DNA from 2 places in the Oceanobacillus sp. CAU 1775 genome. Region 2 is predicted to be linked to the other one. Evidence: predicted binding sites of a transcription regulator. Region 2 holds the regulator's gene; the other holds the start of a gene.
What was found. The regulator LexA, encoded in region 2, represses DNA repair genes until DNA is damaged. The targets are predictions, from matches to a motif close to CGAACATATGTTCG.
Positions count from the first base shown of each region.

Region 1 (15,966 bases), on a different contig from region 2:
AGGGAAAAGGTAAAAAGTTATAATTGGGAGCAGCTAGAAGACTCTTCAGGAATAACGAAAGAGCGCATGTTAGAGCTGGCAGAGCTTTTGGCAAAATCAGATTCTGCGGTATTTGTTTGGTCAATGGGTCTAACCCAACACCGCTTTGGTACAGATAATATCTCTCAAGTTGCTAATCTTGCATTATTACAAGGGTTTTTAGGAAAAGAACATAGTGGCTTAATGCCAATTAGAGGGCATTCTGGTGTGCAAGGTTCAGGTGAAATGGGTGCAGATCCGTTTGTGCTGCCAGGCGGTGGAATGGACACGATAAACCGTGAACGTGTAGAGAAAATATGGGGTTTTGAAATACCAAAATGGCAGGGTGATATTGTTGGTGTGTCTTTAGAAAACGCCTTGCTTCCAGAAGAGCACGAAAGAAAACTATCTTTATATTATCTTTCAGGTGGGAACTTTTTAGAAACAATGCCAAATCCCGAATTTGTGAAACGTTGCTTGGAAAATATAGATGTTCGTGTGCATCAAGATATCATATTGAATACATCAACCTTAGCGGATGCAAAAGAAGCAGTAATTGTATTACCAGCAATGACGAGATATGAACAAGTCGGTGGTGGAACTTCAACTTCGACAGAAAGAATGGTCTATTTTTCTCCGGAAATTAAAGGACCTCGAATTGAAGAAGCGAGATGTGAATGGGAAATCTATGTTGATCTTGCTAGGCGGGTAAAGCCAGAAGAATTTGAGAAAGTAAATTTCTCGACCGCTGAACAGATTCGAGAAGAGATCGCGATTGCTAATCCTAATTACGATGGAATTCAACATTTAAAAAATAGAGGTGATGTTTTCCAATGGGGCGGAGCATGGCTTTGTGAAGATGGAATTTGCCCTACACCAGATGGAAAAGGTAATTTAATCACTGTAGAAATACCTGAATTACGGAAACCAGAAGGACAATTCTATGTAACTACTAGACGTGGCAAACAATTTAATTCGATGATTTATGCGGAAACCGATCCATTTAATGAGGCTGAACGTGATGATGTATTAATGAACGCAGAGGATGCAAAGGTTCATGACATTAATGAAGGTGATCCCATTGTCGTTTACAATCAATTTGGGATGCATAAAGGGAATGCTAAGTTTGTAGATATTCGTAAAGGTAATGTGGAACTTCATTGGCCAGAGGGGAATGTCGTTTTACCACAGGGTGTTTATGAAGAGCATGCAGGAATACCGGAATATAATACATCAGTCATTATTGAAAAGGCAGAAAGTTTTTATGCTCATAAGGATACCAAATATGCCGAAAAGCGAGTGGAAGAGTTAGAACTCGAGCCAAGTTGAGGAGGAATCCCAATGCGTAAGTTAGAGAATATGAAACTAGATACGATTCGGATTAAAGGAGAACATCAAGAAACAATGACATCGGAAATCGCTGCTGAGTTTCCTTTGACGATAATGGTTGATGGCAATGAATTTGCAACGATTGTTTGTTCACCAAATCATTTACAAGATCTCACGGTAGGCTTTCTTGCTGCAGAAGGTGTCATACGTACCTTTAAGGAAGTAAAGAAGATTCATATCGATGAGTATACTGGTTTTGCCCATGTTGAATTAGTGAATCCAGTTGAGCCAACAGGCTATGATCACTCGAGTCGTTTCATTGGTTCATGCTGCGGAAAAAGCAGACAGTTTTATTTCAAGAGTGATGCTCGGACGGCAAGGACAATTACAAGTAGGCTACAAATTTCAACATCTGAATGCTTACACTTAATGAAGGAACTAATGAATAACTCCACCGAATTTTCTCGGACTGGCGGTGTTCATAACGCTGCACTTGCCAATACAAATGAATTATTAATGGTACGAACAGATATTGGAAGACATAATACACTTGATAAAATCTTCGGTGCTATGTTACAGGAAAGAATTTCACCGAAAGACAAACTACTTGTCTTTAGTGGTCGAGTATCTTCTGAAGTACTATTAAAAGCATCTAAAATGGGGATTGGACTCATTCTGTCAAAATCTGCTTTAACCGATTTGGCCGTTGAACTTGCACTCGATTTAGGAATCACCATTATCGGTTTTGCAAGAAAAGATCAAATGACAATCTACACCTATCCCGAAAGAATTAGTGATATTGAATCAAATACACCAAAAAGTAGTGTGTAATTTTCATATATTCATAGGAGGACAACGATGATTAAAGTATTATTATTTGCAGAACTACAAGAGAAGGTTGGACAGAATGCACTTGACCTTACATTAAATAAAACAAATGTCAGCAATCTAAAATCCATTCTGGAAAAAGATTATCCAAACTTAAATTTACAAAAAGTAATGACAGCTGTTAATGAAGAATACGCCAATGACGAAGACGTAATTCAAGCAGGAGATACCGTTGCTTTTATTCCTCCAGTAAGTGGTGGTTGAGCATTAAATATGAAAAAAATAGCTGGAATTTTACTTGCTGGTGGTTATTCTAGACGATTCGGGAAACCAAAGGCATTTGTAAAAAAAGATGGAAAGTATTTTTTTCAATATTCCTTGGATGTACTGAATAAAATTGCTGATCCAGTCGTTATCGTGACCAATGAAAAGTTAGAAAGCTTATTTCGTGAGAAGACGACAGTTCCTATTTATAATGATATAGATTCATATAAAGGGAAAGGTCCTTTGGCAGGGATTTATACTGCAATGTCTATGGTAGAAGCAGAATGGTATGCAGTTGCTCCAGTAGACACGCCTTTTATTACAGAAGATATTTATATAGAGTTAATGAAGGAAATCAACGACGAGAATAAAGCGATCATTGCTGTTACAGATGAACATGAACAACCATTAATTGCCTTATATCATTATTCACTTAAAGAAGTTATCGAACAGTTATTAAAAGAAAATCGTTTATCCATAAAAGCACTCCTTAACCAAACACAAACAGCTTATAAATCCTTTACAGAACTAGATTCATTTATTAATATAAATCTACAAAGTGAGTATGAACGATATATAAATGATGGGAGTTAATTCGCCATGCATGATGAAGAATGGGATTTAGGGATAAAAAAGGTGAAGTGCGCAGTTTTGATCATTAGTGATACGAGAGATAAAGGTACGGATAAAAGCGGGAAGCTAATAAAAACTTACTTGAGAGAAAAAGATTATGAAGTTACCGCATATGAAATTGTTCCTGATGAACATGAGATTATTAAAGCAGCAGTAAAATTACTAGTAAAAAATCCAGATGTAGATGCGTTAATCTTAAGTGGCGGTACAGGAATTGCTGCTCGGGATGTAACGATTGAAGCTGTGAAGCCTTTATTTTCTAAAGAGATACCAGGGTTTGGCGAAATCTTTCGCATGTTAAGCTATCAAGAGGATATCGGTAGCAAAAGCATTCTATCACGAGCGATTGCTGGGACAATTAATCATCGTCTCGTTTTTGTAATTCCTGGTTCAACAGGCGCGGTAAAGCTTGCAATGGAAAAGTTAATTTTACCTGAATTAACACATGGTGTAAGAGAATTACAAAAAGATATTTAAAGAAAACAGGAAAACATGATTCAATTAGTTTTCCTGTTTTCTTTTGAAGTCTCCACTCTTCCCACCAGTTTTTTCTAAGAGATATGTTTCACAAATAATCATGCCTTTATCTACTGCTTTACACATATCATAAACGGTTAATGCTGTAACAGAAGCAGCCGTTAATGCCTCCATTTCAACTCCAGTACTTCCAACTGTTTTTACTTCCGCACGTATTTCTAATTCGTAGGTATTTTCTTTCTCTGCAACCCAATCAAAATGAATAGTAACACCACTAATTGGAATTGGATGACACATTGGTATAAGGTTAGCTGTTTGTTTGGCGGCCATAATTCCAGCAATCTGTGCAACTTGAAGAACATCGCCTTTTTTGTTTTTCTGTTCGATAATACTTTTATAGATTTCTTCATTTACTTTAACACCTGATTTGGCAATAGCTACCCTTGCAGTTTCTTGTTTCTCTGAGATATCAACCATTCTCGCTCGGCCTTGCTCATCAAAATGTGTAAACTTCCCCATGTTTATCATTCCTTTGTTTCATATTGTTCTTGCTTTCGTTTCCAGTGTATTATTTTAAATCTAAGCTATCAAGATTTGTGTTCGTATAGAGATCAACTTTTAAGTCATTTTTCTATTTTTAAGACGATTTTTCCCATAATTCTGAAGAAAATAAGTGAAGAATAATTTTATAAGACTTTTTGAGCATTGACGGGTCAATTTCTCACTACAATCATAGTAAAAACTACCTGATAAATTTGTGAAACTCATCACAAATTAATAACTTGGGAAAAGGACAAGTAAACACTATAATCATAGTGTTTACAATGCCTCATTCAGACATACTTTGTTCATAAACTAACATAAATTAGTGATGTAAATCACACTTAGGATCTTGGTTAGGATTTATACTAGAACCATAGATAAGATATAACAAACCATTCAGTCAGGCAGATAACATCAAGAGACCAAGTTATTGATTGGATGGGAGAAAGATAAATCCCTTATCTAATGTAAAATAACAAAAATAAACTTATGAGGTGAGGAAAATGATGAAGAAGAAGATGAATTTAGTTGCTGTTGGTTTAGTCGCTGGCGCTCTGTTGTTATCTGCTTGTGGTGATACGGCTGAAAATGGAAAAGTAAATGAAGAAAATGCTTCTGCAAATGCTGCAGCACCGAATAGTAGTTATAGTTTTGAAGTAGATCCTGTGGATTACACGCCGATTGAGCCTCACAAAGATTTAAACCAAGAACCTGTTCCAGTGAAAATGGAAAGAGTTGGCGAGAACGAAGTAAACATTGAAATGACAACACAAATTACTGACATTGAAATTGCTCCTGGTATTGAGTATAAAACTTGGAACTTTAACGGTGAAGCTCCTGGACCACTTCTAGTAGTTCAAGAGGGAGACTGGATTAACTTTACTTTACACAACCTAGATCCAGCAATTCCACATAGTATGGACTTCCACGCAGTGCATACAGATCCGACAATTGGATTTGCTGACGTGAAGCCAAACGAAACTGGAACATTCCGTTTCCAAGCTAGCTCTCCTGGTGTATTCATGTACCACTGTGCGACAGACCCAGTTCTATCACACATTGCTAACGGAATGCATGGTGCAATTATCGTAATGCCTAAAGATGGCTACCCTACAGATAATGAAGTTGACCGCGAGTTTGTAATCTTGCAAAACGAATGGTACAAATATAACGACTTAACGAACATGATGAATATGCCCCCACGTCAAGTAGTATTCTCTGCTAAAACGCTTGAATATCTAGATGACAACGAATTTGATGGCTATACTTTTGATGGTACGAATAGTAATGGTACAGTTACAGCTCTAACAGAAAACGATCCAGACACAGTTCTTTATGCAAAACCAGGTGAGAAGATTCGTATGTATATCAACAACCTTGGTCCTAATGAAGTAAGTTCATTCCACGTAATTGGTTCTATCATGGAAGATGTTTATCTAGATGGAAACCCGTACAACCACTTAGAAGGTATGCAGACAGTAATGCTTCCAGCAAGTGGTGGAGCAGTAGTAGAGTTTACTCTTAAAGAAGCAGGTTCATACTCTTTCGTAACACACCAATTTGACCACGTATCGAAAGGTGCGGTAGGAACAATTGTTGTAAACGAATCAGGTGGCCCTGAAGGCGGATCAATGATGAGTCATTAATATGAATAAATAACTCAAATATCCCCTTCTTAATCTCAAGTATTAAGAAGGGGTTATCTATGAGGTGATGAGATGAAAATGAAGGTTGGATTGGTATGGATATTCTTTTTCTTATTCATTCCTAGTATGGTTTTGGCAGATGGCGATGCAATCACAGTTACAGATACTAACTCTTTACACACAGCATTAGAACAAGCGGAGGATGGAGATACAATCCTTTTAGAAGATGGAGAGTATCATGGAAACTTTATTATTAAAGATTCGATTACGTTAATAGGAATAGACGATGAAGCTCATGTTATCGGGCCAGAATCTGGATATACAATAACAATTGAAGCAGATGATGTAGTTATTGAAAACTTAAATGTTCAAGGTGGGGGAACGGATGCAGCAGGTATCTTCTCTCGCGGGGACAGAAATGAAATAAAGAATAATCGCATCCATGATGTTTTCCACGGAGTCCTTGTTCGAGAAGGATATGGAAATATCATCACAGGAAATATTATCTCAAGTTGGGATGAACTAACTGGTAGTAAACGTTATGGTTATGCAATTTATGTCATTGAGGGTGACGGAGCAATTGTCACACATAACCAAACGTATAACACGCAGGATGGTGCTTGGATTTCCCATTCATCACTTGCACAAGTAAGTTATAACCGGTTTATTAATGCAAGATATGGTGTCCATACGATGTACTCGGATAATGTCGTCATCACACATAACGAAGTAAGAGGTAGTTATAACGGTGGCATGATCATGCAAAGTGAAAATATTATTATCAAATATAATTATTTCCACTTGAATACAACATCAGATGGATCAGGGATCTTTGGATATGATTTATTTGATTCAACGATTACTGGAAATATTATTCGTGGAAATGCGCGAGGTATTCGGTTAGGTTATGCACAGCGTAACGAAGTTTTTCGAAATGAAATTACTGAAAACGTTAGAGGAATTGAGTTAGGTAAAGGTGCAATAAATAATAAGTTTTACATGAATAATATGACGAAAAATACGCAACAAGTAGTTACGATTCCAGAGAACAAAAATGAATTTAACTTCTTGGGTGCTGGTAATTATTGGGATGATCAAGAAATATTAGACTTAGAAGATGATGGTTTAAATGATTTTGCTTATAAAAGTGGGGATGTATTCTATCAAATGATCGAAAGAGAACCATTCTTACAGATTTTCTTCGATAGTCCGACAGTGCGACTGTGGAATACAATTGAGCAATATACACACATTGAATCAGATACACATGTTATCGATGAGTTTTCACTTTCTGAACCAGTAGTAATCGAACAACAAATCGAAGTAATTATACCTGAAAACAAACAAATGGGCTTTACAAATCCAGTAATACTAATTCCATTATTTACATCTGTCATTGCAATTAGTTTGTTCACAATCTACTTAACAAGGAGGACGTACTTATGAGAAAGTTATTTCTATCAATTTTACTCATTGGATTAATAGGTATATTAGCTGCCTGCGGGGGGACATCGCATGAACCGGTAGATATTTCTATAGACACGGATCAGTGTTATACCTGTCATATGGGAATTGAAGATTTAGATTCAGCAACACAAGTTATTTTAGAAGATGGAACACCAAGAGTTTTTGATGATATTGGCTGTATGTTGGTTTATTTCCAAGAAACAGACGATGAAATAGCTGTTTCCTATGTTGTAGATCGTGGCTCTGGCGAGTGGATTGATATGGCAGATGCATATTTCGTACATGATGAGACGATTCAGACGCCAATGAGTTATGGATTTATTGCTTTTGATTCAGAAGAAGCAGCAACGGCACATGGCAGCGGTGAAGTTATTTCAACAGATGCGTTAAAAGATATTAATGTAAGCGAATTAGAAGATTGGTACCGTGGACATTCTGACGGTCACCATTAAATTGTAAAAAAAGTGATATATTTGCTTAGGAGGGCTGACAATGAAGCTATCCATGTTTCAGTCGATGTTAAAAATGGAAATCCGAGTATTATTGCGAAGTAAGTGGTTATTGAGCTTGTTCGTCCTGTTTATTGGACTATCCTTTTTACTATACTTCTATGGGATTGAATCAGCTAAAAGTACAGCAATACCAGTAGTAGAAAATAAAGGAACAGTTGGTGGCTATGAGTTTTCAGTAGGTGAATTAGATCCAGCATACTTCGGTTTAGAAGAGATTGTCGATGATTCATCCGTCTATAATGCCGATGGAAGTTTATCAGAAATGACACTTACGAATGCATATAGTCGTTCCATTGCAATGTTAATTAACCTAGCACTCTGGATTGTTCCAATTATCTGTCTGATATTAGGGACGAACTCCATCGTTGCTGACAAAGAAGAAGGTCGATTCTCTTTATACCGAACATATAAAATGTCTAATGGATATTATTTAGTCAGTAAATATTTCTCTATTGTGATTACTTTAATGATTTCACTAGGAATGTCATACGGGATATTCGGTATTATCTTGTATTTCATGGGAGCCTTACAAGATGCCGCAATGTTTGGAGCTTTCCTTGCGCTAAACCTATTTATCATCTTCGTATTCTCTGGGCTAGCAATTATGATTGGTTCGTACGCAGTTACACGGATGCAAGGTTTATCACTCGCATTATTTGCTTGGAGTTTCCTCGTATTTATTTACGAGTTTGTTATCTTTTCGATTGTGGATTTCATTCCACATGGACAAAAGTTATCCACATTATTCATATTAATCTTGGCAAATCCTGTAGAGTCCATTCGTGTATGGGCAATTAACCAACTAGGTGCAAATTATATATTCGGATCACAATATTTAATTATTAATGAATGGGGAGCAAGTGGTCAACTAAATATTTATTTCTTCTTATCATTAGCACTTATTATGTTAATATCGCTAGTCGTCTCTGTTTTTGTACTAAAAAGGAGAGTGGCATAAATGGGAAACGAAACGATTGCTCTAAAAATAACTGGCGTATCGAAACGTTACGGTAAGAAAGAAGTATTGCAGCCAACTGACATTGGAATTAAGAAGGGAAAATGTGTCGTTATCTGTGGTGGTAACGGTGCTGGAAAAAGTACGTTAATCAAAATCGTAACTGGTATTGAAAAGGCCACAAGCGGTAAGGTTCAATTTAATACCGAATCCAAAAAAGAGTTTGCATATATGCCTGACCATATGAACTTTCATACGGAACTAACTCCAGTGGAGGTGCTTGATTATTATGCATCCTTCATAGGTGCTAAAAAAGAAAAGATTTCTGAAGTTTTAAAGGTTGTTGGGTTGTGGGAACATCGTAATCGTAAAGTAGGGTCCTTCTCTAAAGGGATGACTCAGCGAGTAAACTTAGCACAAACACTTTTAGCAGATGTGGATATTTACATTCTGGATGAACCAACAAATGGTCTTGATCCATATTGGGTAATCCAGTTTAAACTGATATTACAAGATTTAATAGCAAAAGGTAAAACAGTAATTCTATCTAGTCATATCATGCGAGACGTCGTGGAGATTTGTGATGAAATTGTTATTCTCTTTGCAGGAGAAATACGTACTGCCGGAACGCTAGAAGAAATCTATGCAGAGACAGGCTGCTCTACACTTGAAGAAGTTTTCCTATCTATGGTAGATGAGGATCTAGAATCTAAAGATGAATTGGAAGTAGCGAATTGATTTTATATAAGGATAGATCTAATCGATAAGCATAAGACCTTAATTTTAGTTAGAAGGTGTTATGCTTTTTAGTTTGGGTAAATATATAAATACAGTGCTATTCATTTTCAATTCTTTTAAGAGGAAAAACCCGCTTCGGAAATACACTACGCTTTCCGCGGACGGCTGGTGAGCTTCCTCGCACGCTATGCGCGCTCCGGGATCTCACCGTTGCCTTGCTTCCCGCAGGAGTCTTCGTATATTTCCGAAGCTGATTTAGTCTTCTCCATTATTAATGGGCAAATCTCTATAATAGCGTGTTTTTAAATAAACTATTAAAACGCCTGGTACGATTGACTTTGTTTAATTTTTTGTCACAATGGGCAAAATGAATATCGAATATGCGTTCGTTTTTCTTAAGTTATTTTTCTATATGTGTTAAAATAATAAAGAGTTATTTTAGTTAGGAACGGAGGCAATGCTTGTGGAAAATAAGTTTGAGTTAGTATCACATTATCAGCCAGCCGGTGATCAGCCCAAGGCAATTGATGAACTCGTCCAAAAGGTTCTAGATGGTCAACACCATCAGACATTGCTAGGTGCTACTGGGACGGGTAAAACGTTCACCGTATCGAATGTTATTCAAGAAATTAATCGACCGACACTTGTCATTGCTCATAATAAAACATTAGCAGGACAATTATATAGTGAGTTTAAAGAATTCTTTCCAAATAATGCAGTAGAGTATTTCGTCAGCTACTATGATTATTATCAACCAGAAGCTTATGTACCTTCTACAGATACATTCATTGAGAAAGATGCAAGTATAAATGATGAGATTGATAAATTAAGACATTCAGCAACATCTGCTTTATTTGAACGTAGAGATGTTCTTGTTGTTGCAAGTGTTTCTTGTATATATGGTTTAGGTAATCCCGAAGAATATCGAAGTCAGGTACTTTCGCTACGGATGGGAATGGAAAAGGATCGAGATCAACTTCTTCGTGACCTTGTTGATATTCAATATGCACGTAATGATATTGATTTTCAAAGAGGTACTTTTCGTGTGCGAGGAGATTCTATAGAAATTATTCCAGCATCAAGAGAAGAACGTTGTCTCCGAGTTGAATTTTTCGGCGATGAGATTGACAGAATTCGTGAAGTTGATGCGTTAACTGGAGAAATTATCGGTGACCGTGAGCATATAGCAATTTTCCCAGCTTCCCACTTCGTTACTGGGGAAGAAAAGATGAAAATTGCCATTAAAAATATCGAAAAAGAACTGGAAGAAAGATTAAAAGAATTTCAAGCAGAAAATAAATTATTAGAAGCACAACGTATCGAACAACGAACAAATTACGATTTAGAAATGATGCGTGAGATGGGCTTTTGTTCAGGGATTGAAAACTATTCACGCCATCTGACGCTAAGAGAATCAGGAGCAACACCTTACACACTATTGGACTTTTTCCCTGAAGATTATCTTATTGTTGTTGATGAGTCTCATGTTACATTACCGCAAATCCGTGGAATGTATAATGGAGATAAAGCTAGAAAACAAGTCCTAGTCGACCATGGTTTTCGTTTGCCATCTGCACTTGACAACCGTCCATTACAATTTGAAGAATTTGAAAAGAAATCAAATCAATTAATATATATTTCAGCTACGCCTGGTCCGTATGAACTTGAACATACGCCAGATATGACGGAGCAAATCATTCGACCAACAGGGTTACTTGACCCTGAAATAGAAATACGGCCAATTGAAGGACAAATCGATGATTTAATTGAAGAAATTAATAAACGTACAGAAAGAAATGAACGCGTGCTAGTAACCACGCTTACGAAAAAAATGTCTGAGGACCTCACAGATTATTTAAAAGAGTTAGGAATGAAGGTTTCTTATTTACACTCTGAAATTAAAACACTTGAACGAATTGAAATTATTCGAGACTTACGTTTAGGAAAATATGATGTACTAATTGGGATTAACCTTCTAAGGGAAGGTCTTGATCTTCCTGAAGTGTCGTTAGTAGTTATTTTAGACGCAGATAAAGAAGGCTTCTTACGTTCCGAACGATCACTCATCCAAACGATGGGGCGTGCAGCACGTAACGAACAAGGTAGAGTTATTATGTATGCTGATCGAATAACCGATTCCATGCAAAAAGCGATCGATGAAACAACTCGTCGTCGTAAAATACAAATGGAATACAATGAGAAACATAATATTACACCAACTACGATTAAGAAAGAAATTCGTGACATTATTCAAGCAACTGTTGCTGCCGAGGATTCGGAAGCTTATGAGAAGAAAATTACGAGCTTCTCACAAGTTACGAAGAAAAATCGCCCGCAAGTTATTGAACAGCTTGAAAAAGAAATGCGAGAAGCTGCGAAATCACTTGATTTTGAAAAAGCGGCAGAGTTACGAGATATTGTTTTCGAACTTAAAGCGGGAGGATGAACTTCTATATGAAATCAAAGGAAATAGTTGTACAAGGTGCTAGAGAGCATAATTTAAAAAGTGTAGATGTCACGATACCTAAAAATAAATTAGTCGTCGTAACTGGACTTTCCGGATCTGGAAAGTCTTCTCTAGCATTTGACACGATATATGCGGAAGGGCAGAGAAGATATGTTGAATCTCTATCAGCCTACGCAAGGCAATTTTTAGGACAAACAAATAAACCAGATGTTGATTTAATTGAAGGATTATCACCAGCAATTGCAATTGACCAAAAAACAACGAGTAATAACCCAAGATCAACGGTTGCAACAGTAACCGAAATATATGATTATTTACGCCTTTTATACGCAAGGGTCGGGCGTGCGATTTGCCCGATTCATGAAATAGAAATTAGTTCACAAACGGTTCAACAAATGGTTGACCGTGTGATGGAATATCCAGAAAGAACAAGAATGCAGATTTTAGCGCCAGTAGTTTCTGGGAAACGTGGCGAGCATGTTAAAGTTATTGAAAAGCTTCGTCAGGAAGGATATGTTCGTCTTCGTGTGGATGGTGAAATGCTTGAAATAAGTGATGATATTGAATTAGAAAAAAATAAAAAGCATTCGATAGAAGTAGTTATCGATCGAATTGTTGTTAAATCTAATATCGAATCAAGACTTGCAGACTCCTTAGAGTCAGGACTGAGATTAGGAGATGGCAGAGTTATCATTGATGTCATTGGAGATGAAGAAGTTATCTTTAGTGAAAACCATTCTTGTCCGATCTGTGGTTTCTCTATCGGTGAAATTGAACCGCGATTATTCTCTTTCAACAGTCCGTTCGGTGCTTGTCCTACATGTGATGGACTTGGTACAAAGCTTGAAGTAGATTATGATCTCGTCATTCCCGATTGGGATTTAACGTTAAATGAACATGCAATCCTTCCATGGAAACCAATTAGCTCACAATATTACCCGCAGCTCTTAAAGAGTGTTTGTGAGCATTTTGATATCGACATGGATATTCCGGTAAAAGATATACCGAAGAAACAAATGGATATCATTTTATATGGAAGTGGAAAAGAAAAAATTCGTTTTTATTTTAAGAATGACTTTGGAAAAGTTAGAGATGTCATGATTGCATTTGAAGGTGTAATCCCGAACATCGACCGTAGATATCATGAGACATCATCTGACTTTACAAGGGAAACACTAGAAAAATATATGGCAGTGAATAACTGTAAAACATGTAAAGGCCACCGTTTGAAAAAAGAAGCTTTATCTGTATTAGTTAACGGAAAACATTTGAGTTTAATTACAGAGCTATCAGTAACAGATGCACTTGTCTTCATCCGTAACTTAGAACTGACAGAAAAAGAACAGCAAATAGCAAGATTAGTATTAAGAGAAATCGATAACCGTTTAGAGTTTTTAAATAATGTGGGCCTTGATTATTTAACTCTCTCTAGAGTAGCTGGAACACTTTCTGGTGGAGAAGCACAAAGAATCCGTTTAGCAACCCAAATTGGTTCAGCACTAACAGGTGTTTTATACGTTTTAGATGAGCCGTCAATTGGACTTCATCAACGCGATAACGATAAATTGATTGCGTCTTTAAAAAACATGCGTGATATGGACAACACATTAATCGTTGTAGAACATGACGAAGATACAATGCTTGCAGCTGATTGGTTAATTGATATTGGCCCAGGAGCAGGCGAGCATGGTGGAGAAATTGTAGCAAGTGATACACCTGAAAATGTAATGAAAAACGATAAGTCACTTACAGGAAAGTATCTGTCAGGCAAGGAATTCATTCCAGTACCTACAAAAAGAAAAAAAGCTGATGGAAGATATATCGAAATCATCGGTGCAGAAGAAAACAACCTGAAAAAAGTAAATGCTAAAATTCCGATTGGTATTATGACAGCAGTAACAGGTGTTTCTGGTTCTGGAAAAAGTACACTGGTTAATGAAGTTTTATATAAAGCTTTAGCAGTAAAAATTAATCGAGCAAGACTACAAAAACCAGGAAAACATAAAGAAATTAAAGGAATCGAGCACATCGATAAGATTATTGAAATCGATCAATCACCAATTGGACGAACACCACGTTCAAACCCTGCGACGTATACAGGGGTCTTTGATGATGTTCGTGATGTGTTTGCTTCTACAAATGAAGCCAAAGTGCGTGGTTATCTAAAAGGAAGATTTAGTTTCAACGTTAAAGGTGGACGATGTGAAGCTTGTCGTGGAGATGGAATCATCAAAATAGAAATGCACTTTTTACCTGATGTTTATGTTCCATGTGAAGTATGTCATGGAAAACGTTATAACCGTGAGACATTAGAAGTAAAGTATAAAGGGAAGAGTATTGCAGATATTTTAGAAATGCGTATTGAAGAAGCATTAGAATTCTTCTCACCTATTCCAAAGATTAAGCGTAAAATTCAAACGTTAGCAGATGTTGGGTTGGGTTATGTAAAACTTGGCCAACCTGCTACAACATTATCTGGTGGAGAAGCACAGCGTGTAAAACTTGCAAGTGAACTGCATAAACGCTCAAATGGAAAATCTATTTATATTTTAGATGAACCAACAACTGGTTTACATTCACATGATATTCGCAGATTACTTGAAGTACTTCACCGTCTCGTTGAGAATGGTGATACGGTATTAGTTATTGAACATAATCTTGATGTCATTAAAACAGCAGACCATATTATTGATATGGGTCCTGAAAGTGGGACAGGTGGCGGAATGGTCGTTGCAACTGGAACACCAGAACAAATCGCAAAGAAAGCTGATATTTCCTACACAGGAAGTTATTTAAAACCAATCCTAGAACGTGATCGGAAACGTATGGAGAAAAGATTAAATGAAAAAGAAGTAGTAAAATAAACAGAAAGAGTAGCATTTAAATTAGAAATGCTACTCTTTTTAAAATTGTTATTCTTTGACGAGTGGCGGGGTCTTCGTTAAATTATAATTAATAGTAACGTGAGAGAGGAAGAAGAAAATGGAACCAATTATAATAGCTTCCGTACAGGAGAAATTAGATACATTTGTAAATAAGGACGTATACATACATCTAGAAACAACAACAGGCATGTACGCAGGTCTTATGAATAAAGATGCTTTTACGGTAGGGGCATTCATTCGAAATGCAGAAGTAAAATTCACGAACGCTAAGATTGTTAAAGCTGGAAATGTTTTTCGTGTTGGATTGAAAATGGACCTTGGCTGGATTTATGCAGAAGGACTAACAGAATGGACAATAAATAATGGGGAACAACTCCTGCTTGCTGGACATGACGGAGAAGGACGCCTTTTGGTTTCATTACAAATTAGTCAGCATCCATTTAAAAATTAATCATTAAGTTATATCATTTTAAAAATAGGGAATAGGTGATTTATATGGAGAAACATGTGGTTATAATCTATCCTCATCCAGATGATGAGTCATTCGGTGCAGCTGGTACTGCATTGAAGTTCCGATCGGAAGGTACCAAAGTAACTTATATGTGTGGAACGCTAGGGGAAATGGGAAGAAATATGGGGAAACCCAATCTCGCAAATCGAGAAACGTTACCAGAAATAAGAAAGCAAGAATTAATTCATGCCTGTGAAATACTCGATATTGATTTAGAAATGCTTGGTTATCGAGACAAAACCATCGAATTTGAAGATCGTAATGAGATGGCTCTAAATTTAAAAGGGTATCTAGATAAACTGAAACCAAGTCTTGTCATTACACATTATCCGGAGCATGCTGTTCATCCAGACCATAATGCGCTTGGAGCAGCAGCTATTGAAGCTGTTCGCCTGATGGATAAGGGAAGTCGTCCTGTAGTATGGGCACAAGCAATATCAAATGACTTTGAAGAAATACTAGGTGAGCCAGATATCGTAAATGATATTTCTATGTATTTTGATAAAAAAATCGAAGCAATCTATGCACATGCATCCCAAGCAAGCGGGGTACTTTCACAATTCAAAGAACCTGATCAATTAGATGAAGAGATCAAAGAAGAGATTAAAAAGCGTTTTAGCTATGAAAGGTTCTATACATGGAACTTTGAAAACTAAATTGAAACTTTTTAGCTAATAAATCGTAATAAAGATA
Region 1 is NZ_JBTLRO010000003.1:257,675-273,640, forward strand. Features, by position in the region: gene ACXYMZ_RS07405 (FdhF/YdeP family oxidoreductase) at 1-1,347, shown strand, start outside; gene fdhD (formate dehydrogenase accessory sulfurtransferase FdhD) at 1,360-2,178, shown strand; gene moaD (molybdopterin converting factor subunit 1) at 2,206-2,439, shown strand; gene ACXYMZ_RS07420 (molybdenum cofactor guanylyltransferase) at 2,449-3,033, shown strand; gene ACXYMZ_RS07425 (MogA/MoaB family molybdenum cofactor biosynthesis protein) at 3,040-3,549, shown strand; gene moaC (cyclic pyranopterin monophosphate synthase MoaC) at 3,574-4,068, opposite strand; gene ACXYMZ_RS07435 (multicopper oxidase domain-containing protein) at 4,599-5,738, shown strand; gene ACXYMZ_RS07440 (right-handed parallel beta-helix repeat-containing protein) at 5,811-7,184, shown strand; gene ACXYMZ_RS07445 (nitrous oxide reductase accessory protein NosL) at 7,181-7,657, shown strand; gene ACXYMZ_RS07450 (ABC transporter permease subunit) at 7,698-8,675, shown strand; gene ACXYMZ_RS07455 (ABC transporter ATP-binding protein) at 8,676-9,410, shown strand; gene uvrB (excinuclease ABC subunit UvrB) at 9,874-11,856, shown strand; gene uvrA (excinuclease ABC subunit UvrA) at 11,865-14,741, shown strand; gene ACXYMZ_RS07470 (YojF family protein) at 14,860-15,213, shown strand; gene bshB2 (bacillithiol biosynthesis deacetylase BshB2) at 15,258-15,929, shown strand.
Region 1: uvrB (excinuclease ABC subunit UvrB) is a predicted target of LexA. The motif match lies at 9,786-9,799, and genes of this name have one in related genera.

Region 2 (15,966 bases):
AGATTTAATTGAACAGTGCGCAAACAGACTTACAGCACCTGGTCTTGGCAAAGAGAGTGGAGCTACATTAAATATGTTGCAAGAATTATTCCAAGGATTCTTCTTAGCACCACATGTTGTTGGCGAGGCATTGAAGGGCGCAATATTTACTTCGCGGTTTTTAGAATTAGTTGGACTAACTACCACTCCTGATTATCAAATGAAGCGAACAGACTTAATACAGACAGTTACATTTGATAAAGCAGAACAAATGATTGCCTTCTGTCAATCCATACAAGCAAGTTCACCGGTTAATTCTTATGTAAGCCCATATCCAAGTGAAATGCCTGGATATGAAGGTGAAGTAATTATGGCAGCTGGTACATTTATTCAAGGTTCAAGTATTGAACTATCTGCGGATGGACCTATTAGAGCGCCCTACACTGCGTATGTTCAAGGTGGATTAACTTATGCTCATGTGAAAATAGCAATTATAGAGGCTGTAAAAACTATTGAACAAAAGGGTTATCTCTCCATTAAGTAGGGTATAGTAATTTTTGGAGGGGATTAATAACATGAGTAAAATAACGAAAGAAATGATAAAACAAAAAATTGAAGAAGAAAACGTAAGATTTATTCGGTTACAGTTCACAGATATGATGGGTACGATTAAAAACGTCGAGATACCTCTGAGTCAACTTGATAAAGCATTAGATAATAAAATGATGTTCGACGGATCAGCAATTGAGGGGTTTGTAAAAATAGAAGAATCAGATATGTTTTTATACCCTGATTATGATTCATTTGTCGTTTTTCCATGGACATCTAATAAAGGTAAGGTAGCTAGATTTATCTGTGACATACACAATCCAGATGGAACTCCATTTCTAGGCTGTCCTCGTAATACTTTAAAAAGAAACCTAAAAAAGATGGAGAAACTTGGATATGATACTTTCAATATTGGTACAGAACCAGAATTCTTTCTCTTCAAGCTAAATGAAAAAGGCGAGCCAATTCTTGAGTTAAATGATTATGGTGGATACTTTGATTTAGCACCTACAGATTTAGGAGAAAGTTGCCGGAGAGATATTGTACTAGAATTGGAAGAAATGGGCTTTGAGATTGAAGCATCCCACCATGAAGGTGCGCCTGGTCAACATGAAATAGACTTTAAGTATTCGGATGCCTTAAAACACGCGGATGATATCCAAACATTTAAATTAGTCGTGAAAACTATAGCAAGACAACATAATTTACATGCAACATTTATGCCGAAACCTTTATATGGTGTAAACGGTTCTGGGATGCATGTGAACATGTCACTATTTAAAGATGGCAATAATGTCTTTTTTGATGAATCAGATGAAATTAATTTAAGCAAAGACGCCTTTCAATTTATCGCAGGTATTTTAGAACATGCTAGTGGGTTTACTGCGATTACAAATCCTATTATTAACTCTTATAAACGTTTGGTACCAGGATTTGAAGCTCCATCTTATATTGCTTGGTCAGCGTCGAATAGAACGCCATTACTTAGAGTTCCTACCTCAAGAGGATTGAGTACGAGAGTAGAAGTTCGAAGTGTCGATCCTGCATCTAATCCTTATTTGGCATTGTCTGTGTTATTAGCCGCTGGTTTAGATGGGATTGAAAATGAAAAAGTAGCTCCAGAGGCTGTTGATCGTAATATTTTTGAAATGACAAGTAAAGAAAGATATGAAAATGGAGTAAGGGATTTACCATCGAATCTAAAAGAGGCTCTTCAAGAGTTAGAAAATGATTCAATTATTATTGAAGCTGTAGGAAGTCACTTATACCATCATTTCATGCGTGCTAAGCAAATGGAGTGGGAGATGTTCAATAATACGGTACATCCATGGGAAAGAGAACAATATTTAACATCATACTAATAATTAAATTAAAAAAATCTGTTACTTTTAAATAAAGTAGCAGATTTTTTGTTTCGTTTATAATAGCTCGCTTATAAGAATATGTATGGGAATAAATTCATTAACCATTCTGTTGTTAGGAGTAAAAACCCGCTTCGGAAATATACTACGCGCATCCTTAGGCGGCTGGTGAGCCTCCTCAGTCGCAGGCGACTTGCGGGGTCTCACCGTTGCTTTCCATCTCGCAGGAGTCTTCGTATATTTCCGAAGCTCATTTACTGCTTCTTTTTTTAATTGCTGAAGTATCAATTGCAAACTTTACCATAGCCATTATTTTATATGTCTATATAATCCTATTACTTTTCCTAGGATAGAGACATTATCAAAGAATAGTGGATCCATTGTGGCGTTTTCTGGTTGTAATCTAATGGAATCCTTTTCTTTAAAGAAACGTTTAACCGTCGCTTCGTTTTCTTCTGTCATCGCTACTACGATATCTCCGTTGTCCGCAGTGCTTTGTTGTTTAACAATAACCATATCCCCATCGAGAATACCTGCTTCTATCATACTTTCACCATCAATGATCAATACAAATAGATTATCATCAGGATTTGAACTTGAACTAGGAATTGGCACGAACTCTTCTATATTCTCCACTGCTGTAATTGGTAGACCAGCAGTTACTTTTCCAATAACAGGTGCATATCTTGCTTGATCTTTTGGAATGTTTGATTCCCCTGTAGGGTCAAGAATTTCTATCGCTCTTGGTTTCGTAGGATCACGTCTAATAAACCCTTTCACTTCGAGTCGTTCCAAATGACCGTGTACAGTTGAGCTTGATGCAAGACCAACAGCTACAGCAATTTCACGAACTGATGGTGGGTATCCTTTAGCTTTTACTTCATTTTTTATAAAATCTAATATCATCTGTTGCCTTTTTGATAATTTTGTCATGCTTGAAACACCTCTCACATAGGATTTATTAAACATAGTTTACCATCTCTATCCATAATATGCAAACATTCGTTCTAAAAGTAGTTGACAAGACCGTATGTTCGTGAGATACTATGTTCGTAGGAACAAAGGTTCTTTTATTTCTAAGGGGGCATTCATATGTTTAATAAACTATTAAAAAAATATTCAAAAGAAGATCTATTTTATTTTGTTGCATTCGGTCTAATGCTAGTATTTTTATACTTCTCTTTAATTACTAGTGGAAATTAGTATAAAAGGAGATTAATAAATTGAGAGTAATCATCTATTGCAGAGTGAGTACAGATAAAAAAGAACAAGAAACCTCTCTTTCAAGACAGCGTCTCGAATTAACGGAATTTGCTAACTCACAAGATTTTAAGATTGTGAAGTGTATTGAAGAACAACAAAGTGGCTTTGACATTGAACGAGAAGGAATTTTTGAAATGCTTGCGTATTTTTCACAGGAAAAAGCAGATGGATTATTAATACAAGATGAAACTAGACTAGGCAGAGGGAACACTAAAATCGCTTTATTCCATCAACTACAAAAATTAGGCATCAAGATTTATACGTTAATGCATAACGGAGAGTTAGAGCTTTCTGATTCGGATTCAATGGTTTTACAAATTGTTGGGATCGTAGAAGAATATCAACGTAAAATTCAAAATATGAAAATTAAACGTGGGATGAAAAAAGCAGTGCAAGCAGGTTATCGACCAGAAGCAAATCTTAAGAATATAGATAAAGCACCAGGTCGTAAGCGCGCAGAAGTTCCACTTCAAGAAATTATACAATTAAGAGAAAAAGGATTAACCTTTCATGAGATAGCTACAACATTAAATGGACTCGGATATAATGTATCTAAAGCTACCATACACAGGCGTTACCAAGAGTACCAAATACTTGAGAATGAGATTCGCTAGTTGTAAGATAGAAGACAAGATTTATTTCTTGTCTTTTTTGGTTTTAGAATATTATATTATCCAAAGGGTACAGGTATACTAATAAAAGATTTATGATTAAAGGAGGTATATTAATGTTAGCAAAAGAGAAACTTACTCGTATAAATGAATTGGCAAATAAAGCGAAAAATGACGGATTAACAGAAGAAGAAAAAATAGAACAAAAAAGATTACGTGAGGAATACCTTGGTAATATTCGTAGCTCTTTTACGAATCAATTTAAAACGATGACAGTAATTGATCCACTCGGAAATGATGTAACACCTCAGAAAGTGAAAGATTTACAAGAACGTAATAAAAAGCATTAAACAAAACTACCTTCCTTCTATACTTGCGCTTGTGAAGAACGCATGTTCATTATAGAATGAAGGTAGTTACATATTTAAGGGTTAATGAAAGGAGATTTACATGTCAACAATTGAACAACTATCAGTGAATACAATTCGTACATTATCAATCGATGCAATTGAAAAAGCAAATTCAGGACATCCAGGATTACCTATGGGGGCTGCTCCAATGGCTTATGCATTGTGGACAGATTTCATGAATCACAATCCTAAAAATTCTAAGTGGTTTAATAGAGATCGTTTCGTGCTTTCTGCAGGTCACGGATCCATGCTACTCTATAGTTTATTACACTTATCTGGTTATGATGTAACAATGGAGGATATTAAAAATTTCCGCCAATGGGATTCAAGAACTCCAGGTCACCCAGAAGTACATCATACAGATGGGGTAGAAGCGACAACAGGTCCGCTCGGCCAAGGAATTGCTATGTCTGTTGGTATGGCAATGGCAGAAGCACATTTAAGCGCGAAATATAACAAACCTAATTTTAATATTGTTGATCACTACACATATGCACTTGTAAGTGATGGTGATTTAATGGAAGGTATTTCTCATGAAGCAGCATCATTAGCTGGACATTTAGGTTTGGGTAAATTAATTGCTCTCTACGACTCGAATGATATTTCTTTAGATGGAGATTTAGACCGTTCATTCTCTGAAAATACAGAGCAACGTTTTAAAGCATACGGATGGCAAGTTATCCGTGTAGAAGATGGAAATAACTTAGAAGAAATTCGCTCAGCTATTAAAGAGGCTCAAGCAAACACTGACCAACCAACGTTAATTGAAATTAAAACTATAATTGGTTATGGTTCACCTAATAAATCAGCTAAATCTGATTCTCATGGTGCACCATTAGGAACAGAAGAAGTTGGTTTGACGAAAGAATACTACAAATGGGAGCATGAAGAATTTCATGTACCAGAAGAAGTTTATCAAGACTTTCAGGAGAAAATTCAAGTAAAAGCTGAAGGATTAGAAGCTGACTGGAATAAAATGTTTAGTCAATTTGAAGAACAATACCCTGAAGAATCAGCTGAACTAAAACGCGCAATAAATGGCGAGCTTCCTGTTGATTGGGAGAAATCATTACCAAGTTTTGAAGAGGGTAGCTCTTTAGCAACACGTGCATCTTCAGGAGAAGTCCTTAATGCGATTGCTAAATCTGTCCCTAACTTCATTGGAGGTAGTGCAGACTTAGCTGGATCAAATAAAACGCTTATCGATGATGAGGCAGATTTTACTAAAGCAGATTATAGTGGTAGAAATATTTGGTTTGGTGTACGTGAACATGCAATGGGAGCAGCACTAAATGGTATGGCACTACATGGAGGATTAAAAGTATATGGAGGAACGTTCTTCGTATTTAGTGATTACTTACGTCCATCGATTCGCCTAGCTTCTATTATGAGAATGCCTGTAACCTATGTATTCACACATGATTCTATTGCTGTTGGAGAAGATGGTCCGACACATGAGCCAGTTGAACATTTAGCAGCTTTACGCGCCTTCCCGGGTCTATCCATTATCAGACCAGCAGATGCTAACGAAACAAGTGCTGCTTGGAGATTAGCTTTAGAGTCAAGTGAAGAACCAACTGCACTTGTCTTAACTAGACAGAACCTACCGACATTAGCAGGTACGAAAACAGCTGCATATGAAGGTGTTAAAAGAGGGGCTTATACAATAAGCAAAGCAGAAAAAGAAACTCCAGATGCTCTGTTACTTGCTACTGGAAGTGAAGTTCAACTAGCTACACAAGCTCAGGTGAAATTAAAAGAGAAAGGAATTGACGTCTCTGTTGTTAGTATGCCTTCTTGGGATCGATTCGAAAAACAAGACGCAGCTTACAGAGAAAGTGTCATTCCTAAATCAGTTAAAAAGCGCTTAGCTATTGAAATGGGAGCATCCTTTGGCTGGGATCGATACACAGGTGATGAAGGTGCAATACTTGCGATTGATCGATTTGGAGCTTCAGCACCAGGTGAAAAAGTTGTCGAAGAATATGGCTTTACTGTAGAAAACGTTGTTAAAAAGTTAGAAGAACTAGTTAATAATTAATTTTCTCAACAAGTCATATATAATTTTAAAAATGCTTTATATTAGGCAGTTCTTCGTTGAACTGCCTAATATATTTTAATGAAGTATATAATAATTGCTAATGTGACAAAACTAGTGATTTTTTATCTCAAAATATGACAATATATTCTTTTGACATTGCGTATAATTGAACGATAAAGGAGTGAGTTCATGTATACGTATTCTGTTTTCTGTATTAGATCTGAAATTGTTACACATTACTATTATAAAACAGGCATTCTATATCGTTTTTTAAAGGAATTTAAGGAAAACCGTAAGCCTTCTTATCTACAGCTACAGTATAATTTTATCACAGAGCCACTCACACTCGATTTAATTTCCTCAAGTCTACAATATACAAATGAAGGAATTGATTGGGACAAGCGTGATAATTATTTAAAAATGTATAGGAATAATGGTCATTTATCGATTTATAAAGACGAACGACATTTAGAGTTCTCGTGTGACTCAATAGAGGAAGCAGAGGAGTTCTTATTTCCTATGCTCCGTCGATTGCCTTTACATTTTTTTGTTGTGAATAATACAATAAAAGACTACGGTTGGTTAACTTTAGATAAAAATAATTATTTAGAAATTAAACAAATATTGTATTCTTAGACGTTCTTTTATATACTGTTTAGAGAGAGTCGTGAAGGAGGAAAGTCAGAGTATGGGCACAATTTGGGTAGTATTAATTGCAATAGGAGCTTTAATAGCAGGAATTGCTCTTGGTTTCTTTATTGCAAGAAGATATATGATGAGTTATTTAAAGAAAAATCCACCAATTAATGAGCAAATGCTTCGTACATTGATGATGCAAATGGGTCAAAAACCGAGCCAAAAGAAAATCAATCAAATGATGCGTGCAATGAATAATCAGAACGAAAAGAATTAAATAATTTACCATTAAAAGTCCAAAACTATTTATAGTAAAGGACTTTCACTATGCGTTTTCAAAAGCATTTAAAAGGACAACACTTTTTATTTTCTATATACTGTATGTATAACTTGAAAATGGTAGAAAGTGTTGTCCTTTTGTCATAAATAAAAAGACATAGACCCACCATTTATTGTTAAAATGAAGTGAAACTACTTTCATAGGGGGATTATAATGTCTGAAATAAATATATTTCTAGCTTTTGGAGCTGGCTTCTTATCTTTTGTCTCTCCATGTGTTCTTCCGTTGTATCCAGTTTTCTTATCTTACATAACGGGCATGAGTATTAGTGAAATAAATGATGAAAATACAAAATTAAATCGCAAAGCAATTTTGCATACTATTTTCTTTTTAATTGGGTTTTCTAGTGTATTTATAATGCTAGGCTTTTACACAACTGCATTTTCTTCATTCTTATTAACGTATCAAGATATCATCCGACAAGTGGGAGCCATCTTAATTATCTTCTTTGGACTTGTAATAGTTGGAGTACTGAATTTTAATTTCTTAATGAAAGACAGAAAGATTCAATTTAAAAATAGACCAGCGGGTTATCTTGGTTCAGCATTAATTGGACTCGCTTTTTCATTAGGTTGGACACCTTGTACAGGGCCAATATTAGCAATTGTACTTTCATTAGCAGTATCTAATCCGGAAACAGGTATGGTTATGATGATTGCTTATATCCTTGGCTTTGCTATTCCGTTCTTATTAATGGCGTTCTTTATTGGTAAACTTAAGTGGATCAAGAAACATAGTCAGAAAATCGTTAAATTTGGTGGGTATGTGATGATCCTAATGGGGATTGCATTATTCTTTGACTGGATGACTGCATTCACATCTTATCTTGCTGGATTATTTGGTTTCTATGGATTTTAAAGTTGTAGGGGAATTTTGGCTAAGTGAATCAAAGAGAAAGAGATGTACTTAGTGTACTGGGGGGAATAAAATGGCGAAAGTGCTAATAGTCGATGACGCAAAGTTTTTGCGAGTAATGCTAAGTTCTATTCTTGAAAATGGGGACTTTGAGGTAGTTGCTGAGGCCGAAAATGGAGAAGAGGCTATCGAACTCTATAAAGAACATAGACCAGACATTGTAACAATGGATATTACAATGCCTGTAATGAACGGTATAGATGCTATAAGGGAAATAAAGAAAATTGATGAAAATGCAAGTATCGTCGTTTGTTCTGCTGTCGGACAAAAGAATGTTGTCGTTGAGGCAATCGAAGCTGGAGCAAAAGACTTTATTGTGAAACCTTTTAACGAAAAGAAAGTATTAGAGACTTTAAATCGTATTCTAGACCGAATTACATTATAGGCAAGAAATGGAATAGATTTGAGAGAGTGATTTGAACATGGTATGGGGTATTGCAAGCATGGTGGTAGCGGTAGTAATGGCTACAGCGATGATTTTCTTCCGAATGAAGATGGCTAGAAGACCAGCGACTGTTAAAAAAATTATATTGCCGCCAGTATTTATGAGTACAGGTGCGTTGATGTTTATTTTTCCAGTATTTCAAATTTCTTGGCTCCAAGTGATCGAGTCATTTGTTGTTGGTATTATATTTTCAATTATACTTATTAAAATTTCCAAATTTGAAATACGTGATGGAGAGATTTATTTAAACCCATCAAAAGCATTTCCTTTTATTTTATTTGGCTTGTTAGCAGTCCGTCTAATTTTAAAACTGATTGTGGGCGCGCATATTTCTCTAGGGGAGACTAGTGGCATGTTCTTTATCCTTGCATTTGGGATGATTCTTACATGGAGACTAGTAATGCTTTATAAATTTACAGAGCTAAGAAAAAGCATGACTTTAGAAAAGGCTGGGACATAATTAGCGTAATAAAAAAAAGGGTCCAATCACTAAAACTTAGTGATTAGACCCATTTTTAATTTATAAGAGAATTATTCTCTCACTTTTTTATAAATTTCCTGCCAGTTTTCTCGATAGTTATCTTTCGAAAGTTCGAAGAGATGCTCATATGGCGCAACATCTATTTCTTTTTGTCTCAGCTTCTTTCTAAGGAAGTTATGGTCCCGTTTAGGGGTCGCTATAATATATCCTTCAATCAATGTATTTTGTGTAATTGTTTTTTCATGCTTTTCTAAAGCAACTTCACCAATTTTACTGGCGATCTTTTGGCGAGCCACATCGCGGAATAATTCTGGAACAGGTGATACAAGTTCTTCTAATAATTCTTTTTCTTCGCTAAGCCACATATGCTTAGACTTTTCTAAATAATATTCTTCCCAGTCCATTGCAGATCTTCCATCTTCTTTAGGCAATCGCTTTAGAAATTTGCGAAACATAAAAAATCCGCCGATTCCCATAATCGTAATTAAAAAGAACCCCCAAAGAACAACAATAATTTCCAAAAACCTCACCCAATTTCTTATAAATATTGAATTGTTGCATTTATTATAATATTTATATTGTTTTTTCATATGGTTGTAGTAATATGAAGCTATACTCATTATAAAATGAATTGTAGATAGTTACAAATTTTTCAGTTGCACCCAGTACTTCTTTCATATAATTGTATCTAAAATAAGACAATACATACATGATAGCCTTTCACGATTAATTAGATATTTTTTCTTGTAAGGATATTTAAACTCTTTAAAAGAAATTAAGGAGAGGATGAATTGAGTATAGAATCTTTTTATTCCACAAATAATCTTAAGGAAAAACGACAAGTCTTTGATAGTTATGCAGATCTTCCAAGAAATTTTATTCAATGGATTGAAGAAAATCAAGCTGCAGGTACGATTGTTTGGAATGAAATAGGTGAAGTCTGTTTCATTTCTAAATCTATGATTCGCTTATTAGGTTATAGTAGGAATGATTGGTTGGGTTTAAATTGGAAAAACATTATAGAAGGTGAAATAGTTAAAGAGATTACAAGCAATTTTATCAATCGTTCAGTTAAAGAAAAAGAATTTATTATACCCGTACGTACTTCTGAAAATAAAGAAATACAATTCGAGGTTTTATTAGAGAAACTTTTTGATGACCATTCAAAAGAGAATTATTATATTGCATCTTTAAAAGATTTGTCTTATGTCAAATCAATGCAAGAACTAATGCTTCAAATTGAAAAAATGTCAGTAGTCGGCCAGCTCGGAGCAAGTATAGCACATGAAATAAGAAATCCGTTGACTTCTATTAAAGGATTTTTACAACTACTCCAAGCAGGTGTGCAGTATAAAGAGGAATACTACAGAATTATGGCAATTGAAATTGAAAAAATGGAAACGATTACAACTGAACTTCTGGTTGCATCAAAACCTACATCTGAAGATTGGCAAGAAGAAGATGTTTTAAGAATGGTTCGGGATGTGGTTTTACTTCTACAATCACAAGCAAGATTAAAAGATATCCATATTAAAATTGATTTACCGATAGACGAAAAGATTTATTGTAATGCTTCGCAAATTAAACAAGTGCTTATTAATTTAATTAAAAATGCGATAGAAGCAATGGAAAACCCAGGTGAAATTACGGTTGCTGCGAGGTCTTTAGATGAAAATGTTCATATTAGTGTGCGTGATGAAGGAATTGGTATACCAGATGATTCCTCAAAAAGGTTGGGTGAAGCATTTTATACGACAAAGAAAGAAGGTACTGGGCTTGGGTTGAATATCACAAAAGATATACTTTCAGAGCATAATGGTTCCTTAAGATTCTATAGAAATCCGGGTAAAGGAAGTACATTTGAAATCACCTTACCGAAATATACTAAAAATAAATCAGATGGACGATAAGAATCTAATCGTCCATCTGTTTTTATGTATAAGTAAAAGTTATCACTAAGCATAAAAATTTAATATAGCTTAGTGATAGCTAATGATTTGTTTTCTCTTGTATAATCCTATAATATAAGGATAAAGGTCTTTATTTGAAGAGATTTTATGAAATTTATACCTTTACTATTTTCAGAGTATAACAGACTAATAATGGTATCAAACGAAAGGGGAAGAATTACATGGGAAATGATGCATTTAATTCGAAAAAGCAATTTGATTTAAATGGTAAAAAGTATAATTATTATCATTTAAAAACGTTAGAAGAAAAAGGCTTAGGAAATGTTGATCGCTTGCCATTCTCTGTTCGCGTACTTTTAGAATCTGTTCTTCGTCAACATGACGGATTTCAAATTCAAAACGAACATGTAGAAGCATTGGCTAACTGGGGAAAAAATAAGGGAGAAGCGGTTGATGTACCTTTTAAACCATCCCGAGTTATTTTACAAGATTTCACTGGAGTGCCAGCAGTAGTAGACTTGGCTTCACTTAGAAAAGCAATGGTAGATATGGGTGGCGAGCCTGATAAGATTAATCCAGAGGTTCCTGTTGATCTAGTTATTGACCACTCTGTACAAGTTGACCAATACGGTACTACAAATGCACTACAAGCAAACATGGAAATCGAATTTGAAAGAAACGCAGAACGTTATGAGTTCCTAAACTGGGCTCAAAAAGCATTTGATAACTACCGCGCAGTTCCTCCTGCAACAGGTATTGTACACCAAGTTAACTTAGAGTACATTGCAAACGTTGTTCACGGATTGGAAACTGAAAATGGGGAGTATGATGCTTTCCCAGATACACTTGTTGGTACAGACTCACATACGACAATGATTAACGGTCTAGGTGTATTAGGTTGGGGTGTTGGAGGAATTGAGGCTGAAGCAGGAATGCTTGGTCAACCATCATATTTCCCTGCTCCTGAAGTAATTGGAGTGAAATTCGTTGGCAGCTATCCTAACGGAATTACTGCAACGGATCTTGCTTTAAAAGTAACACAAGTACTACGTGAAAAGAGTGTTGTTGGTAAATTTGTTGAATACTTCGGTCCTGGACTTAAAGATATGCCACTAGCAGACCGTGCAACAATTTCTAACATGGCTCCTGAGTATGGTGCAACTTGTGGATTCTTCCCAGTAGATGAAGAGACATTGAATTATCTTCACTTAACGGGTCGTAGTAAAGACCAAATCGATTTAGTTGAAAAATACAGTAAATTAAACAACTTCTGGTATGACCCAGAGGATGGAGATCCAGAATATACAGAGGTAGTAGTTATTGATTTATCTGAGCTTGAGCCAAACCTATCTGGTCCTAAGCGTCCACAAGACTTAATCACACTTTCAGATATGCAAAAAGAATTTATCAAAGCGATCACTGCACCTGAAGGAAACCAAGGTTTTGGAAAAGATAAATCTGAATTTGATAAAGAAGTAACTGTAACACATAAAAATGGAAGAGAATCTGTACTAAAAACAGGTTCACTTGCGATTGCAGCGATAACTTCTTGTACGAATACATCTAACCCATATGTTATGTTAGGTGCAGGGCTAGTAGCGAAGAAAGCTGTAGAAAAAGGCTTGAAAGTTCCTGATTATGTGAAGACTTCTTTAGCACCAGGTTCGAAAGTAGTTACTCGCTATTTAGAAGATGCTGGTTTACAGAATTATTTAGATCAATTAGGTTTCAACCTTGTAGGTTACGGATGTACAACATGTATTGGTAACTCAGGTCCACTATTAGAGGAAATTGAGAAGGCAATTGTTGACTCAGATTTAATTGCATCTTCCGTTCTATCAGGGAACCGTAACTTTGAAGGTCGTATTCACCCATTAGTTAAAGCTAACTATCTAGCTTCACCACCACTTGTTGTTGCATATGCTCTTGCAGGAACTGTTGATATTGATCTTTCAAAAGATCCACTAGGTGAAGATAAAGACGGTAATCCAGTATACATGAGTGATATTTGGCCAACAGCACATGAAATTAAGGATGAAGTTGCAAGAGTTGTTACTCCAGAAATCTTCTTGAAAGAATATGAGAACGTATTCGATTCAAACGAGAAATGGAATGCAATTGAAACAACTGACGAGCCATTATTCGAGTGGGATGAAGACTCAACTTACATTCAAAACCCACCATTCTTTGAAGGCTTGTCGAAAGAAAAAGGTATCGTTGAACCGTTAAATAATTTACGCGCAGTAGGTTATTTCGGAGATTCAGTAACAACGGACCATATCTCACCAGCTGGTGCGATTGCTAGAAACATGCCTGCAGGTCAACACTTGCAAGAAAAAGGTGTTTCACCAAGAGACTTTAACTCTTATGGTTCACGTCGTGGAAACCATGAGATTATGATGCGCGGTACTTTTGCAAACATTCGTATCCGTAACAAACTAGCTCCTGAAACAGAAGGCGGATATACAACTTACTGGCCAACAGAAGAAGTTATGCCTATCTATGATGCAGCGATGAAGTATCAAGATGCTGGTACAGGATTAGTAGTAATTGGTGGTAAAGATTACGGAATGGGATCTTCACGTGACTGGGCAGCTAAAGGAACGAAACTGCTTGGAATTAAGACAGTTATCGTTGAAAGTTACGAGCGTATTCACCGTTCAAACCTTGTAATGATGGGTGTTCTTCCTTTACAGTTTGAAAAAGGTGACAGTGCTGCGAAACTTGGATTAACTGGAAGAGAAACTTTCCATGTAGAGATTGATGAATCAGTTGGAGCAAACAGTCCAGTTCAAGTAAAAGCTGTGGATGAAAAAGGAAAAGTAACAGAATTCACTGCAATTGCTAGGTTTGACAGTCCAGTTGAAATTGAATACTACCGTCACGGTGGAATTCTTCAAATGGTATTAAGAGACAAAATGAAAGCATAATTAAATCTATTGCCGCTACTCAACGAAGAGTAGCGGCTTTTTTGTATAGTAAAGTTATTATATTTCCGAGATTTGGATAAAGTTTATGGAAAAGTCACGTCCGGCTCCAGTGCTAAAGCGGCGAGCAAACTTCGCACTCCTTCAATCGATAAAGAAGACTTGCCGATTGCTTTAGCAGAGGCTTAGTCGCACTTATACCCTTGTGGTGAAAGTCAACATCGGCTCGTACCTCACCGTGTTTCCTTTATCTCAAAAGAAAAGGGAAGTTCAACTAAAATCGCGACATCCCGTCGCTACATTGAACCACCTCACGTCCTGTGAGGCGCAGTTTGTTCGTCGTTAAACAGGCACTTCCGCCTTAGTTCTTGTCAACTTTCCAAACATTGGTGCGAATACCTTTACTTCACCTCACATAGTATTTACTATTAAAGTAGACAAGTATTTATTTTTATTTTTTTGATATGTACAATTCAGGAGATGATAGAATGCATAAAACAATACTAGGTGTTTCTCTTCTCATTATTCTAGTTGGGATTATGATAGGATCTTCAATAAATAATGACGAACAAACAGAAACAAATGATTTCCTACCTGATACAGGTGGAATGATTATGCCTAAAGAAGCAGAAGATTTTGTAGGAATCCAACCAGGAGAAACAGCAGTTGACTTTGAATTGGAGACATTAGACGGGGAAATGCTTCGCCTGTCAGACTTACAAGGCGAAAAGGTAATTCTGAATTTCTGGGCTAGCTGGTGTCCACCATGTCGTGAAGAAATGCCAGAAATGCAGGAGTTTTACGAAGAATATAATGAAGATATTAAAATTATAGCCGTAAATTACAATGAAACAGATGAAACGGTTAAGGATTTTATAGAAGAATTTAATTATACATTTACAACGCCTCTTGATCGTAATGGTGCTGTAGGTGATAATTACGGTGTGCTTAGCCTTCCAACAACTTACTTCATTGGTACGGACGGGAAGATTCAAGAACCTCGTCACGTTGGCCCAATGGATTATGAGTTTATGGAAGATATGATGGAAAAACTAAATTAATGAGTCATTCTCAACCAAATTAAAGGAGCAAGTTTTATGGCTTTTGGAATAAAAAGAGATGAACTAAAAAAATGGAAACAACAAGTATTAAATGGAGAGATTGCTTTTCTCACACACTATTGGATCGATGAACGATTTCCTGGTTGTGACACGGTAACAAAGGTAGGATGCTGCGATGTGAGTAAGTTAAAGGCATGGGGAAGAAAATATGGTCTAGAAGATCATTGGATAGATTATAAAGATAAATTTCCGCATTATGATTTATTTGGAAAATATCAATCACACATTCTCAAGAGCGAGAGAATCTGGGATCAAATCGAACGTTTTAAACTATAGGTTATGTTAAAGCTTATTGTTGATATAGTAATCTATAAAAAATCAGAATTATAAATTGAGCTTCGGAAATATACGGAGACTCCGGCGGGAGGAGAGGCTTAGGTGAGATCCCGCAGTACGCAAAGCGTACGAGGAAGCTCACCAGCCGCCCGCGGAAAGCGTAGTATATTTCCGAAGCGGGTTTATCCTCAAAACAACATCAAGCTTTAACAGAGCCAAACTATAAAAAACGAATGAACACAATGGTTCATTCGTTTTTTACTTTTCAGCCTTTTTATCTGGTACTAAGTCAACTCCACCCGGATGAAAGGGATGGCATTTTAAAATTCTAACTACAGTAAGATATAAGCCTTTGAAAGCTCCAAACCGTTGAAATGCTTCCAAGCTATATGCGGAACATGTTGGATAAAAACGACAGGTTGGTGGCTTTAAAGGACTAATAATCTTTTGATATAGTTTAACTATTCCTATAAAAATAAATCTCATATTAACCAAAACTTTCTATTAGTGATTTTCTTATATATAGCATATCATAAATTCTTACATCCACTTAATTTTTGGTTCGGTCCCTTTACGAATACGTTTAATATTTTCCCAATGACGATAAATGACAAATAGGGTGAGAACACCTAGTACAATTGTTAAACCAATATCTTGATAAAATAGAGATACAACAATGGTTACTAGACCTGTAAGCATTG
Region 2 is NZ_JBTLRO010000002.1:258,462-274,427, reverse strand. Features, by position in the region: gene ACXYMZ_RS04625 (methionine gamma-lyase family protein) at 1-523, shown strand, start outside; gene glnA (type I glutamate--ammonia ligase) at 555-1,889, shown strand; gene lexA (transcriptional repressor LexA) at 2,199-2,822, opposite strand; gene ACXYMZ_RS04610 (YneB family resolvase-like protein) at 3,113-3,766, shown strand; gene ACXYMZ_RS04605 (DUF896 domain-containing protein) at 3,880-4,113, shown strand; gene tkt (transketolase) at 4,214-6,214, shown strand; gene sirA (sporulation inhibitor of replication protein SirA) at 6,404-6,850, shown strand; gene ACXYMZ_RS04590 (YneF family protein) at 6,903-7,127, shown strand; gene ACXYMZ_RS04585 (cytochrome c biogenesis CcdA family protein) at 7,344-8,048, shown strand; gene ACXYMZ_RS04580 (response regulator) at 8,119-8,490, shown strand; gene ACXYMZ_RS04575 (CcdC family protein) at 8,528-9,010, shown strand; gene ACXYMZ_RS04570 (DUF2621 family protein) at 9,082-9,621, opposite strand; gene ACXYMZ_RS04565 (ATP-binding protein) at 9,823-10,941, shown strand; gene acnA (aconitate hydratase AcnA) at 11,163-13,871, shown strand; gene ACXYMZ_RS04555 (TlpA family protein disulfide reductase) at 14,357-14,929, shown strand; gene ACXYMZ_RS04550 (hypothetical protein) at 14,966-15,265, shown strand; gene yidD (membrane protein insertion efficiency factor YidD) at 15,524-15,751, opposite strand; gene plsY (glycerol-3-phosphate 1-O-acyltransferase PlsY) at 15,806-15,966, opposite strand, start outside.